3 regions of the Amycolatopsis sp. NPDC051903 genome follow, and region 1 is predicted to be linked to each of the others. Evidence: riboswitches for the same ligand, from Rfam matches in the RefSeq annotation. Region 1 holds a riboswitch; each other region holds the start of a gene.

Region 1 (3,260 bases):
GAAGTGCTCGACCACGTCGCCGGTCTTGCGCGGGACCGGCAGCGACAGCGGGAACGCGCCGCCCACCTCGGGTTGCCACCAGGCATCGGCGTAGTCGGCGCCCCTGCCGGCGGCCGCCAGGGCCAGTGCCGGGGAGAGCAGGCGGGCCGCGAGGCCCAGGTGCGCCACGGACGCCGCGACGCGCAGCTCGACGTCCCCTCCGCCGGCGGCCAGGACGCTCCGGACCCGCGCCACACGCTCACGCAGCACGAACCCGTCGTCGAGGACCTCTGACAGCGGACGCCACGACGCCGCGGGCTCGGCGCCCGCGGCGTGCGTGTCGTAGGTGAAGAACGGGTTCACGCGGCGGCGGTGGCCGTCTCCTTGCGGCCGCCGGAGAGCACGCGCTCGGCCAGCGGGCCGAACACGAGCGCGATCGTGGTCCACAGGATCAGCTGCGCGAGCACCGAGTTGAGGCGGAACGCGAACAGCGTGTCGGCCGGGAACCCCGGGTACACGATGGCGCCCGCGTCGTTCTTCAGCGGCAGCGGCGTCTCGGTCGGCTGCGCGCCGTACTCGGCGACGTTGGCCGAAAGCTGCCCCAGCGACGGCAGCAGCGCCATCAGGACCGCCGACACGACCACGAACGCGGCGCCCGCGACCAGCGTCGCGTTCCAAGTGCCGAGTTTCGGTGCGAGACGGCGGCCCAGCACCACGGCGCCGACGAGGAAGACGATCGACGCCGCGACCATCCCGAGGTAGAGCCCCGAGCGCGCGCCGATCGTGTCGGCGTGGCCGACGGCGGGCGGGTTGGCCGGGTACTTCAGGAACGGCACGAGGTAGAGGGCGAGGAACCCCGCTCCGGCGACGAGCACGGCCAGCACGCGGGCGCGCACCTGGCCGACGCGGCCCAGGCACACCGTGTAGACCACGGCGAACAGCAGCCCCATCGCGACACCGAAGAGGATCATGCCCGCGCCGATGCCGACGTTGGCCTGCACGGCGCGGCTGAACACCTCCGGCCCGTCGTGCGCCATGCCGGCCATGCCGCCGTGGTCGAGGGCTTCCTGCGCGGCGTCGCGGCCGGACTCGTAGTCGATGGCGGCCTGGATCTGCGGCTCCGCGAAGATGCGCGCGAAGACGAACGCCAGCAGGCCGCCCAGCGCGCCGGCGAGCAGGCCGCGCAGGACGAGCTTCTTCTCCATGTTCGGTTGTCCGTTTCCGTGCGCGTCAGTGGCAGGGGAAGCCGAGGAAGTGCCGCGCGTCGTGCACGAACTCGTGGACGTGGGTGTCGCTGCCGAACAGCGAGACCGCGCCCTGGTCGATGCCGATGAAGTAGTAGAGCAGCAGCGCCGCCGCCACGCTCAGGCCGAGCCACAGGGCGGCCTTCGAAACGGGCAGGACGACCGGGGTCGAGCGGTCGGCCGGGATGGTGGCCATCGATTGTCTCCTTGGGGATGACGCGTCCCTTGCGGGTGGACTCGTGGCGGCTGCTCGACCTGACTCGCCCTCGTTCGGGCTCACAGTGGCGCGACCGTGCCGGATTCACACCGGCTTCCGAGTAGCCGTCACGCGGGCAGAACGGTACGGCCCCAGTTGTCCGCGCGTCAATCTCCGGGCGGGTGTTTCGTGCCGCTTTGCCGGGTTGAGCGGCCGAGATCAGCACCCGACGGAGCAACTCAGAGCCGCTGGACCGTCGCGAACCAGCCGGGGGCGTCGTGCTCGTGGAAGCGGGTGTGCACACGCTCGCGTTCGAGGCTCGCGAGGCGCCAGCCGGTGTCGGGCGTGAAGACTTCCCGCAGTTCGGCCTCGGTGACGGGGTGCGGTCCGGTGTCCGGTCCGGCGTCGCTGAAGCACAGGACGTACAGCGTGCCGCCGGGGTTGGTGGCAGCGGCGAGCGAGGCGACGTAGCGGGCCCGCTCGGCGGCGTCGAAGGTGTGCAGCAGCCCGGAGTCGAGCACGGTGTCGAAGCGGCGGCCGAGGGCTTCGAGGTGCAGCGCGTCGGCCGTCACGAACTCGGCCGCGAGGCCTTGACCGGCCGCCTTTTCCCGGGCTCTGCTCAGCGCGGTCTCGGCGACGTCGACGCCCAGCACGTGCAGCCCCCGGTCCGCGACGAGCAGCGCGTTCTCCCCCGACCCGCACCCCGCGTCGAGGACCTCGCCGGTGAACCCGCCGTCGTCCGCGGCCCGCACGAACGCCGGCTGCGGCCCGCCGAAGTCCCACGGCGCGGGCCCGTCCTCGTACGAAGCGTCCCAGGGACGCCCGGTCCTGCGCTCGTGACTCGTCGGCTCGCGGCCCATGCCGCGATTCTCACTCCGTGGACTGCCGCGGGGCAATCGCCTTGAGGACCACGTCGCGCGTGTGGTGGGTCCCCTCGGGCCCCGGCCGGGTCCGTTCCCGCACCTCGTGCACCTCGACGGTCCACCCGGCCAGCCGCTGCACGATTTCGCCGGGCCGGTAGTAGTCGCTGTAGTCGACCCCCTCGTCCTCGGGATCGTGCCCGGTCACCAGCAGGGTCCCGCCGGGCGCCACGGTGGCGACCAGCCGGTCGAGCGCGCCGTCGTCGCGCTTGCGCAGCGGGAAGTACTGCACGGACACCAGTTCGAACGCCCCCGCCGGCATCGCCGTGCAGCTCAGGTCGGCCCGCGTCCAGGCGACGCGTTCGGCCACGTCGCGCCCGCTCTCGGCGCCACGCCGCAGCGCGGTCTCCGACACGTCCACGGCCGTCACGTGCCACCCCTGGCGCGCGAGCCACACCGCGTCGGCCCCTTCCCCGCACCCGACGTCGAGCGCCTGCCCCGGCGCCATCCCCGCGGCTTCCGCCACGAGCACCGCGTTGGGCTCCCCGCTGAACACCTGCTCCCGGCTGCGGTACATCCCGTCCCAGTCCTGGTCCTGGTCCTGGTCCGTCATCGGCGTCCCCTTCGGCTGTGGTGGTCTCCGTGGGACCAACTTGCCGCGCGGGCCGACGGGAGGGCAAATTGGTTTGCCGAACGGGCAAACCGGGTCAAGCGGAGTGCGGCAGGAGGGCCATTCCGCCGAGTTCGCCGGAGGGCAGGACGACCATCCGCAGTCGCCGGGTGGTGGCGGCGAAGGCGATCGCGACCTCCGCGACGACGGCGCCGGACGCGGCGATCTCGTGGTGGCGGACCGTGATCTCTCCCGCGGGTCCCGCGGGCTGGATGCTGGTCGTCCAGGCCCGAGCCAGGCGGTCTTCGGTGATCTTGCCGCGGACGTTCGCGGCCAGCCGGGCGTGCACGCGCGCGACGTGCCCGGCCACG
Region 2 (3,260 bases), on a different contig from region 1:
GGCCCTGTCCCGCCTGGATCTCGGCCGCGATCCGGGTGGGGATCTGCGCCTGGTCGATGTGGTCGACGGTCACCTTGACGCCGACCCGCGACCCCCAGTCCTGCGCGAACCGATCGAACCACACGTCGTGGTCTGGCACGAAATGGCTCCAGAGAAGGATTTTCAGCTCACCGGAGAGCTTTGTGGACGGTTCACTGAAGGTCTCCTGCGGAGCTTGGCCACGGGCGGTTCCCCCCGTGTCGTCCTCGGAGGCGCAGGCGCCCAGTGCCACCGAACCCAGTGTGATGGCGGCGGCGGCGCGCAACACGTCCCGCCGGCTGTGCTGTGAAGTGGGGAGGTCGCTCATCACCGACTCCTCCCTCTCGAAAAAGGAGGCAAATGACTTTAGTCGATACCGCACCGCGCGGCAGTGTGAACCGAACTCCGGTCAGATCGGCGAGAGCGGCCGCCGCCTCGACCCACCACGTTCGGGCCGGATCCCGGCACCGCCATCGATCGCTTTCAGGGGTTGAGCACCCGGTCCTGGTAGAAGCGGGTGATGTGGTCGGCCACGAGGTCGGCCGCGCGATCCCCGTCGCCGGCCTCGACGGCGCGCAGGATCGCCTCGTGCTCGGTCACGAGGCCGGCCGCGACGGCGCGCCAGTCGGGCAGCCGCGCGAAGGCCGCCGCCATCTCCGACTCGACGGCGCCGCGCAGCGCCTGCATCAGGTCGGTGGCCAGCGCGTTGCCAGAGATGCGGGCGATGCTCACGTGGAACTCGGTGTCCAGCGCGTTGAACTGCTGGTACTCCTGGTCCGCGGCGCGCATCCCGTCGACGAGCGCCGCCAGCCGGGCCACGTCCTCGGGGGTGCGGGTCGCCGCGGCGCCGCGGGCCGCGTTGCGTTCCAGCTGCACGCGCGTCTCGACGAGATCGGCCAGGCTGATGCGCGCGAGCGCGAGGTGCAGCCGCAGCAGGTTGGTCAGCGCCGGGGTCGAACGCGCCGTGACGACGGACCCGGCGTCGGCGCCCGAACCCGTGCGGGCCTCGATGATCCCCATCGCTTCGAGGGCGCGCAGGGCTTCGCGGACGCTGGTCCGGCTCACCCCGAGCGCGCTCACGAGCTCTCGCTCGCTGGGGAGCTTCTCCCCCGCGCGCAGGCTGCCGTCGAGGATCTTCTCCTCGATCTGCGCCAGCACCTGTTCGTGCATCCGCACGCGCCGGACCGGCTCCCAGGCCGCCTCGGACGTCATGACCGGTCCCTCGACATCCCCATGATGGTCACGCTCCTCCTCGGGTTCGTGCGACCCGCTCAAGGATGGACGCGGCGAGAGGGTCTGCCTGCGGACCCCGCCGGGCGGGGTCCGATCACAGTGGCGCGACCGGCCCGGATTCTCACCGGAGTTCCTCTTCACCGCGTAGTGCTCACTCAAGGTAATCGGAGCTCGCAGGTAGTGTCAATATGACCTCTTTGTTGGTATGACCACACTAGTCGGCACACGATCCGACGTACCCGAGCGACCGTTCCCGCTCCTCCGCGCGGAACGCGAAGGCGAGCAGGACCGCACTCGCCCGGTCGAGCACGGCCACGGCGTCGTCCGGCGCCTCCCGCGCGGCCCGGCGCAGCACCGCCCGCGCGAGTTTCAGCAGCCCGGCCGCGGCGCTGAGCCCGCCCAGCACGGCGAAGCCACGCGGGACCACGACCGCTCCGTGGTCCCGCGCCGCCCGCCACAGCCGCGGCAGCTCCGGCACCGGCACTCCCGCGGCGAGGGCGTCGGCGAGCTCGATCAGCTCGTACTGCACCTCCAGGAGCACGGCTTCGTCGCCGGAGGGCAGCGAGCACGTGGAGACGGCCGCGCCGATCGCGGCGTTGGCCTCCTCCACGGCTTCGCTCGCCACCCGGTTCACGGCACCATCCACGACAGCATCGGGGTGGACTGCAGGTAGACGAGGACGCACATCAGCGGCACGAACACCGCCGACGCCGCGAGCACCCGCCGGAACAGCAGGCCCTCCTTGCCGGCCAGCCCCACCGCACTGGCGCCGATCGCGAGGTTCTGCGGGCTGATCATCTTCCCGAGGACCCCGCCGCTGCTGTTCGCCGCCGCCATCAGCACCGGCTGCAGCTGCGCGCCGTGTGCGGCCGCGACCTGCAGGGCGCCGAAGAGCGAGTTCGACGACGTGTCCGATCCCGTCACCGCGGTACCGAACCAGCCCAGCAGCGGCGACAGCAGCGCGAACAGGCCGCCGGCACCGGCGAGGAACAGCCCGAGCGTGGCCGTCTGCCCGGACATGTTCATCACGTAGGCGAGCGCGAGGACGGCCATCACGGTGAGCCCGGCCGTGCGCAGCTGCACGATCGTCTGCCCGTAGGCGCGGACCGCGTCCCGCAGCGGCACCTTGAGCAGGAACGCCGAGACGATCCCGGCGATGAACAGGACCGTGCCGCTGTCTGCGAGCCAGTCGAACTTGTACGACACCAGGCTCAGCGGCTTGCCCGCCGACGTCACGACGTGCAGGCCGGGCCAGCTGAACGTCTTCGTCGTCGACGCGAGTGCCGCCGCCACCGCCGGGATCGCCGCGACGGAGAACAGCACGATGATCGTCGCGTACGGCGCGAACGAGCGGGCCTGGTCGGCCCGCGAGTCGACGACCGTTCGCTCCCGCACCGCCGTCGTCGCCGCGGTGGTCACGGCGCCGCCGCCGGAGACGGGCCCGGTCGGTACGGGCTCCGTACCGCGATCGCCGGGTGCGCGGTCGGGCGCGTCCGCCGGTTTCGGCTTCCAGAACCGCAGCAGCACGAGCACGGCCGCCGCGGACACGAGCGACGCCGCGATGTCCGTTAGCTGCACGGGCCCGAAGTTCGCCATCAGGTACTGCACGACGGCGAAGCTCACGCCGCACACGATCGCCGCGGGCCAGGCCTGGCGCAGCCCGCGCCGCCCGTCCAGCACGATCACGAGCACCAGCGGCACGATCAGCGCGAGGATCGGCACCTGCCGGCCGGTCATCGACGCCAGGTCGTCCAGCGGCAGCCCGGTCACCTTGGCGAGCGTGATCACCGGCAGCGCCACGGCGCCGTACGCGACGGGCGCGGTGTTGGCGATGAGCGCGACCGTCGCCGCCTTCAGCGGTTTCAGCCCGACCGCCACGAGCATCACCGAGCAGATCGCGACCGGCGCGCCGAACCCGGCGAGCGCCTCCAGCAGCGCGCCGAACGAGAACGCGATGATCACGCCCTGCACGCGCTGGTCGTCGCTGATCTTCGCGAAGGTCCGCCGCA
Region 3 (3,260 bases), on a different contig from region 1:
TCGCCGCTTCTTCGGCGCCTGCGCACCGTGAGCAGCGGCCAGCAGAGCAGCGCGTAGGGCAGCGCGATGGCCGTGACCGGGATGATCCCCCAGAAAGCGCGCAGCAGGGCTCCCATGCGCTTCCCTTCTCGAACCCCTCTGAACTGCTTCTTCCCACCCTTCCAAGATCACCTTCGCATTGGGAGATCAACTCGGCACGCCCAGCGGGGCGCACTATTCGGTGATCTTTCCGCTGGCGCGAAACGGCTTCCCGTGGTTCGGTCGAGGCGCGGACCGTCCATAGTGGATGCTGTGGACAACTCTGTGGAAGAAGCCGGAAGGCGGGGCGAAAAGCCTCCGTCCACAAGGGAAAACAGGGGCTCGGCCCCTGTGTATTACCCGGCCAGTTCGCGGGCGCGTTCGATGAGCGCGGACAGGTGCACGCCGCGGTGGACGTCGCACGGGTGCGTGGTCGTGCCGCTCGCGACCATCGCAGCGAAGTCGTCCAGCAGGGCGGTGTAGGACTCGCCGGCCGTGCCCGGCTTGCGACCGAGCGTGCGGTACCCGTGGTCCCCGTAAACGGCGATTTCGGCCACGGTCGGCTGAACCGGCAGGCGCAACGACAGCGTCGCGGTGCTCGTGGCGCCGCCCTCGTGCGCGAACATCAGCTGCCACAGGTCGTCGGGCCCGCGGTGGGCCGCGAGCACGTCCGTGATCCGCCCGAGGGCGGCGTCGAGCAGGTCGAACGCGTGCGGGCCGACGTCGGCGAGCGCGCCGCCCGCCGGGTCGAGCCGCCAGGCCGAAGCCGCGTACTGGCCGCCGAGCAGGGCGCCCGACAGCCACCGCGCGCCGCCGCCGCGCCAGCCGCCCGATCGGGCGAGGCCGTCGAGCCAGTCGCGCGTCTGCTGGGAGAACCGCAGGGTCAGCATCACCAGCGACGCGACTCCGGCCTGCGAAACCGCGTCGGCGAGCCGCCGCGCGCTCGCCAGGTCGGGTGCGATCGGCTTCTCCAGGATCAGGTGCTTGCCGGCCGCGGCCGCGCGCGCCGCGATCTCGGCCTGCACGGCGGGCGGGACGGCGAACGCGAGCGCGTCGACCTGGGCGAACAGTTCGTCGAGGTCGTCGGTCCCCACCGCGCCGTGGGCTTCGGCGAGCGCGCGGGCGTTCTCGGCCCGGCGGCCCCAGACGGCGGAGAGCTGCGTGCCCGGGTGGTCGGCCAGCCCCGGTGCGTGCACCGTGGTCGCCCACGGCCCGGTTCCGACGAGGCCGACGCGCAGCTGTCCCAGGTCCACACCCGGAAGTGTAGGTGTGGGCGGCACCGCTTCCGGCGGGTACCTCCGGTGGGTTAACGTCGGACAGCTGAACACCACGAACGGGGGAAGCCGGTGGGAATCCGGCGCTGACCCGCAACCGTGATCGGCCCGCGCGGCCGTGAGCCGGATCGCCCGTGCGTGGTCCGATTCGATGCGAGGACTCATCAACGATGCGGTTGTTCCCCGTGCGGCTGTTCGCCGCCTGTGCCCTGCTGCTCGGTGCCGGTCTGTCCGGTGCCGCGCCCGCCTCCGCGACCGTGCCCGGCAAGGGCACCGCGGGCTACTGTCCCGACGCCACCGGCGTCACCGTGGTCGTCGACTTCCAGGACCTGGGCGGCGACACCCTCATCCGCTGCGCCCCCGGCCCGCAGGAGAACGGCGTGACGGCCCTGCAGAACGCCGGCCTCGACCTCGCCGGCGTCGGCAAGTACGGGCTTGCGCTGATCTGCAAGATCGAAGGCAAACCGGCCGACCAGTCGTGCTCGGCGATGCCGCCGGAGAGCGCGTCGTGGAGCTTCTGGACGGCGGCGAACGGCGGGAAGTGGGCCTCGAGCCAGGTCGGGGTGCAGAGCTGGCAGCCGCCGGCCGGCAGCTTCGAGGGCTGGTCGTTCGCGCACGACAAGTCCTTCCAGGACTACCCGCCGCCGCGCGTCGCGCCCGTCCGCAAGGCCAACGCGCCCGCGCCGGCACCGACGGCAGCGAGCAGCAGCAACGGCTTCCCGACCGGGCTCGTGGTCGGGCTCGTCGTGGTCGTGGTGCTCGTCGGCGCGGGCCTGGTCGCCGCGGTGCGGCGCCGGCGTGCTTGAGCCGCGGGCGCTGCATCCGGGCGCGTGGTGGGTGTGGGCGCTCGGGCTCGCCGTCGCCGCGAGCCGCACCACCAACCCGCTGCTGCTCGCGCTCGTGCTCGCCGTGGCGGGGTTCGTGGTCGTCAGCCGCCGCGGCGACGCGCCGTGGGCGCTGGCTTTCCGCGTGTACGCGTGGGTGGCGGGCGTGATCGTGCTGTCGCGCGTGCTGTTCCGGATCCTGATCGGCGGCGAGGACGGCGGGCACGTGCTGTTCACGCTCCCGGCCATCCCGTTGCCGGCGGCCGCCGCCGGGATCGAGCTGCTCGGCCCGACCTCGGCCGAAGAGCTCCTCGGCGGGTTCTACGACGGCCTGCGGCTCGCGACGATCGTGCTCTGCGTCGGCGCCGCGAACGCGCTGGCCAACCCGAAACGCCTGCTGAAAGCCGTGCCGGGCGCGCTGGCCGAGGTGAGCACGGCCGTCACCGTCGCGCTGTCGGTGGCGCCGCAGCTGGTCGAGAGCGTGCAGCGGGTGCGGCGGGCGCGCCGGCTGCGGGCGGCCCGCGGGCGCGGGCTGCGGTTCCTGCGGGGGATCTTCGTGCCGGTGCTGGCGGACGCGATGGACCGCTCGCTCCAGTTGGCGGCGGCCATGGATTCGCGGGGGTACGGCCGGCGCGGGCACCTCGAGCGGCGCGTGCGGGTGGTGATCGCGGTGTGCGTGCCGGCCGGGTTCGCCGGGGTCGCCGTGGGGATCTACGGCGTGCTCGACGGGTCGGCGGGCTGGTTGGGCGTGCCGATGCTCGTGGCCGGGCTGGTCGTGGCGGGCGCCGGGTTCGTGCTGGGCGGGCGGCGGATCCGGCGCACGACGTACCGGCCCGACCCGTGGCGGCTGCCGGAAACGCTGGTGGCGCTGTGTGGCGTGCTCGCCTGCGCTCTGGTGCTGGTGGCTTCACCGGCGTCGCTGGAGACGCCCGTGAGCCCGCCGAGCTGGCCGACGTTGCCGGTGTTGCCGGCCGTGGCCGTGCTGATCGCGGTGCTGCCGGCGTGGCTCGCGCCGCGCCCGGCGCCGCTCGTGGAGGTGGCGAAGTGATCGAGTTTTCGCAGGTCAGCGTGACGTACGACGGGGCTTCACAGGCCGTGCTGCGCGACGTGAACCTCGTGGTGGAGGAGGGTGAGCTGTGCCTCG

Evidence for each region. Region 1 has a riboswitch for cobalamin ahead of ACIA77_RS23125 (CbtB-domain containing protein). Riboswitches for the same ligand answer to the same signal wherever they lie in the genome.
Region 2: another riboswitch for cobalamin. It lies ahead of ACIA77_RS04490 (FadR/GntR family transcriptional regulator); the one in region 1 lies ahead of ACIA77_RS23125 (CbtB-domain containing protein).
Region 3: another riboswitch for cobalamin. It lies ahead of ACIA77_RS09235 (hypothetical protein); the one in region 1 lies ahead of ACIA77_RS23125 (CbtB-domain containing protein).

What each region holds. Positions count from the first base shown of each region.
Region 1 covers NZ_JBITBT010000010.1:180,071-183,330, forward strand. The annotation lists gene ACIA77_RS23115 ((2Fe-2S)-binding protein) at 1-342, opposite strand, end outside; gene ACIA77_RS23120 (CbtA family protein) at 339-1,184, opposite strand; gene ACIA77_RS23125 (CbtB-domain containing protein) at 1,210-1,419, opposite strand; cobalamin riboswitch at 1,453-1,586, opposite strand; gene ACIA77_RS23130 (class I SAM-dependent methyltransferase) at 1,659-2,279, opposite strand; gene ACIA77_RS23135 (class I SAM-dependent methyltransferase) at 2,290-2,892, opposite strand; gene ACIA77_RS23140 (serine hydrolase domain-containing protein) at 2,987-3,260, opposite strand, start outside.
Region 2 covers NZ_JBITBT010000002.1:44,028-47,287, reverse strand. The annotation lists gene ACIA77_RS04495 (ABC transporter substrate-binding protein) at 1-139, opposite strand, end outside; gene ACIA77_RS04490 (FadR/GntR family transcriptional regulator) at 502-1,230, opposite strand; cobalamin riboswitch at 1,290-1,441, opposite strand; gene ACIA77_RS04485 (hypothetical protein) at 1,466-1,885, opposite strand; gene ACIA77_RS04480 (L-lactate permease) at 1,882-3,260, opposite strand, start outside.
Region 3 covers NZ_JBITBT010000003.1:351,943-355,202, reverse strand. The annotation lists gene ACIA77_RS09245 (VanZ family protein) at 1-116, opposite strand, end outside; gene ACIA77_RS09240 (Gfo/Idh/MocA family protein) at 375-1,271, opposite strand; cobalamin riboswitch at 1,311-1,447, shown strand; gene ACIA77_RS09235 (hypothetical protein) at 1,463-2,098, shown strand; gene ACIA77_RS09230 (CbiQ family ECF transporter T component) at 2,091-3,164, shown strand; gene ACIA77_RS09225 (ABC transporter ATP-binding protein) at 3,161-3,260, shown strand, end outside.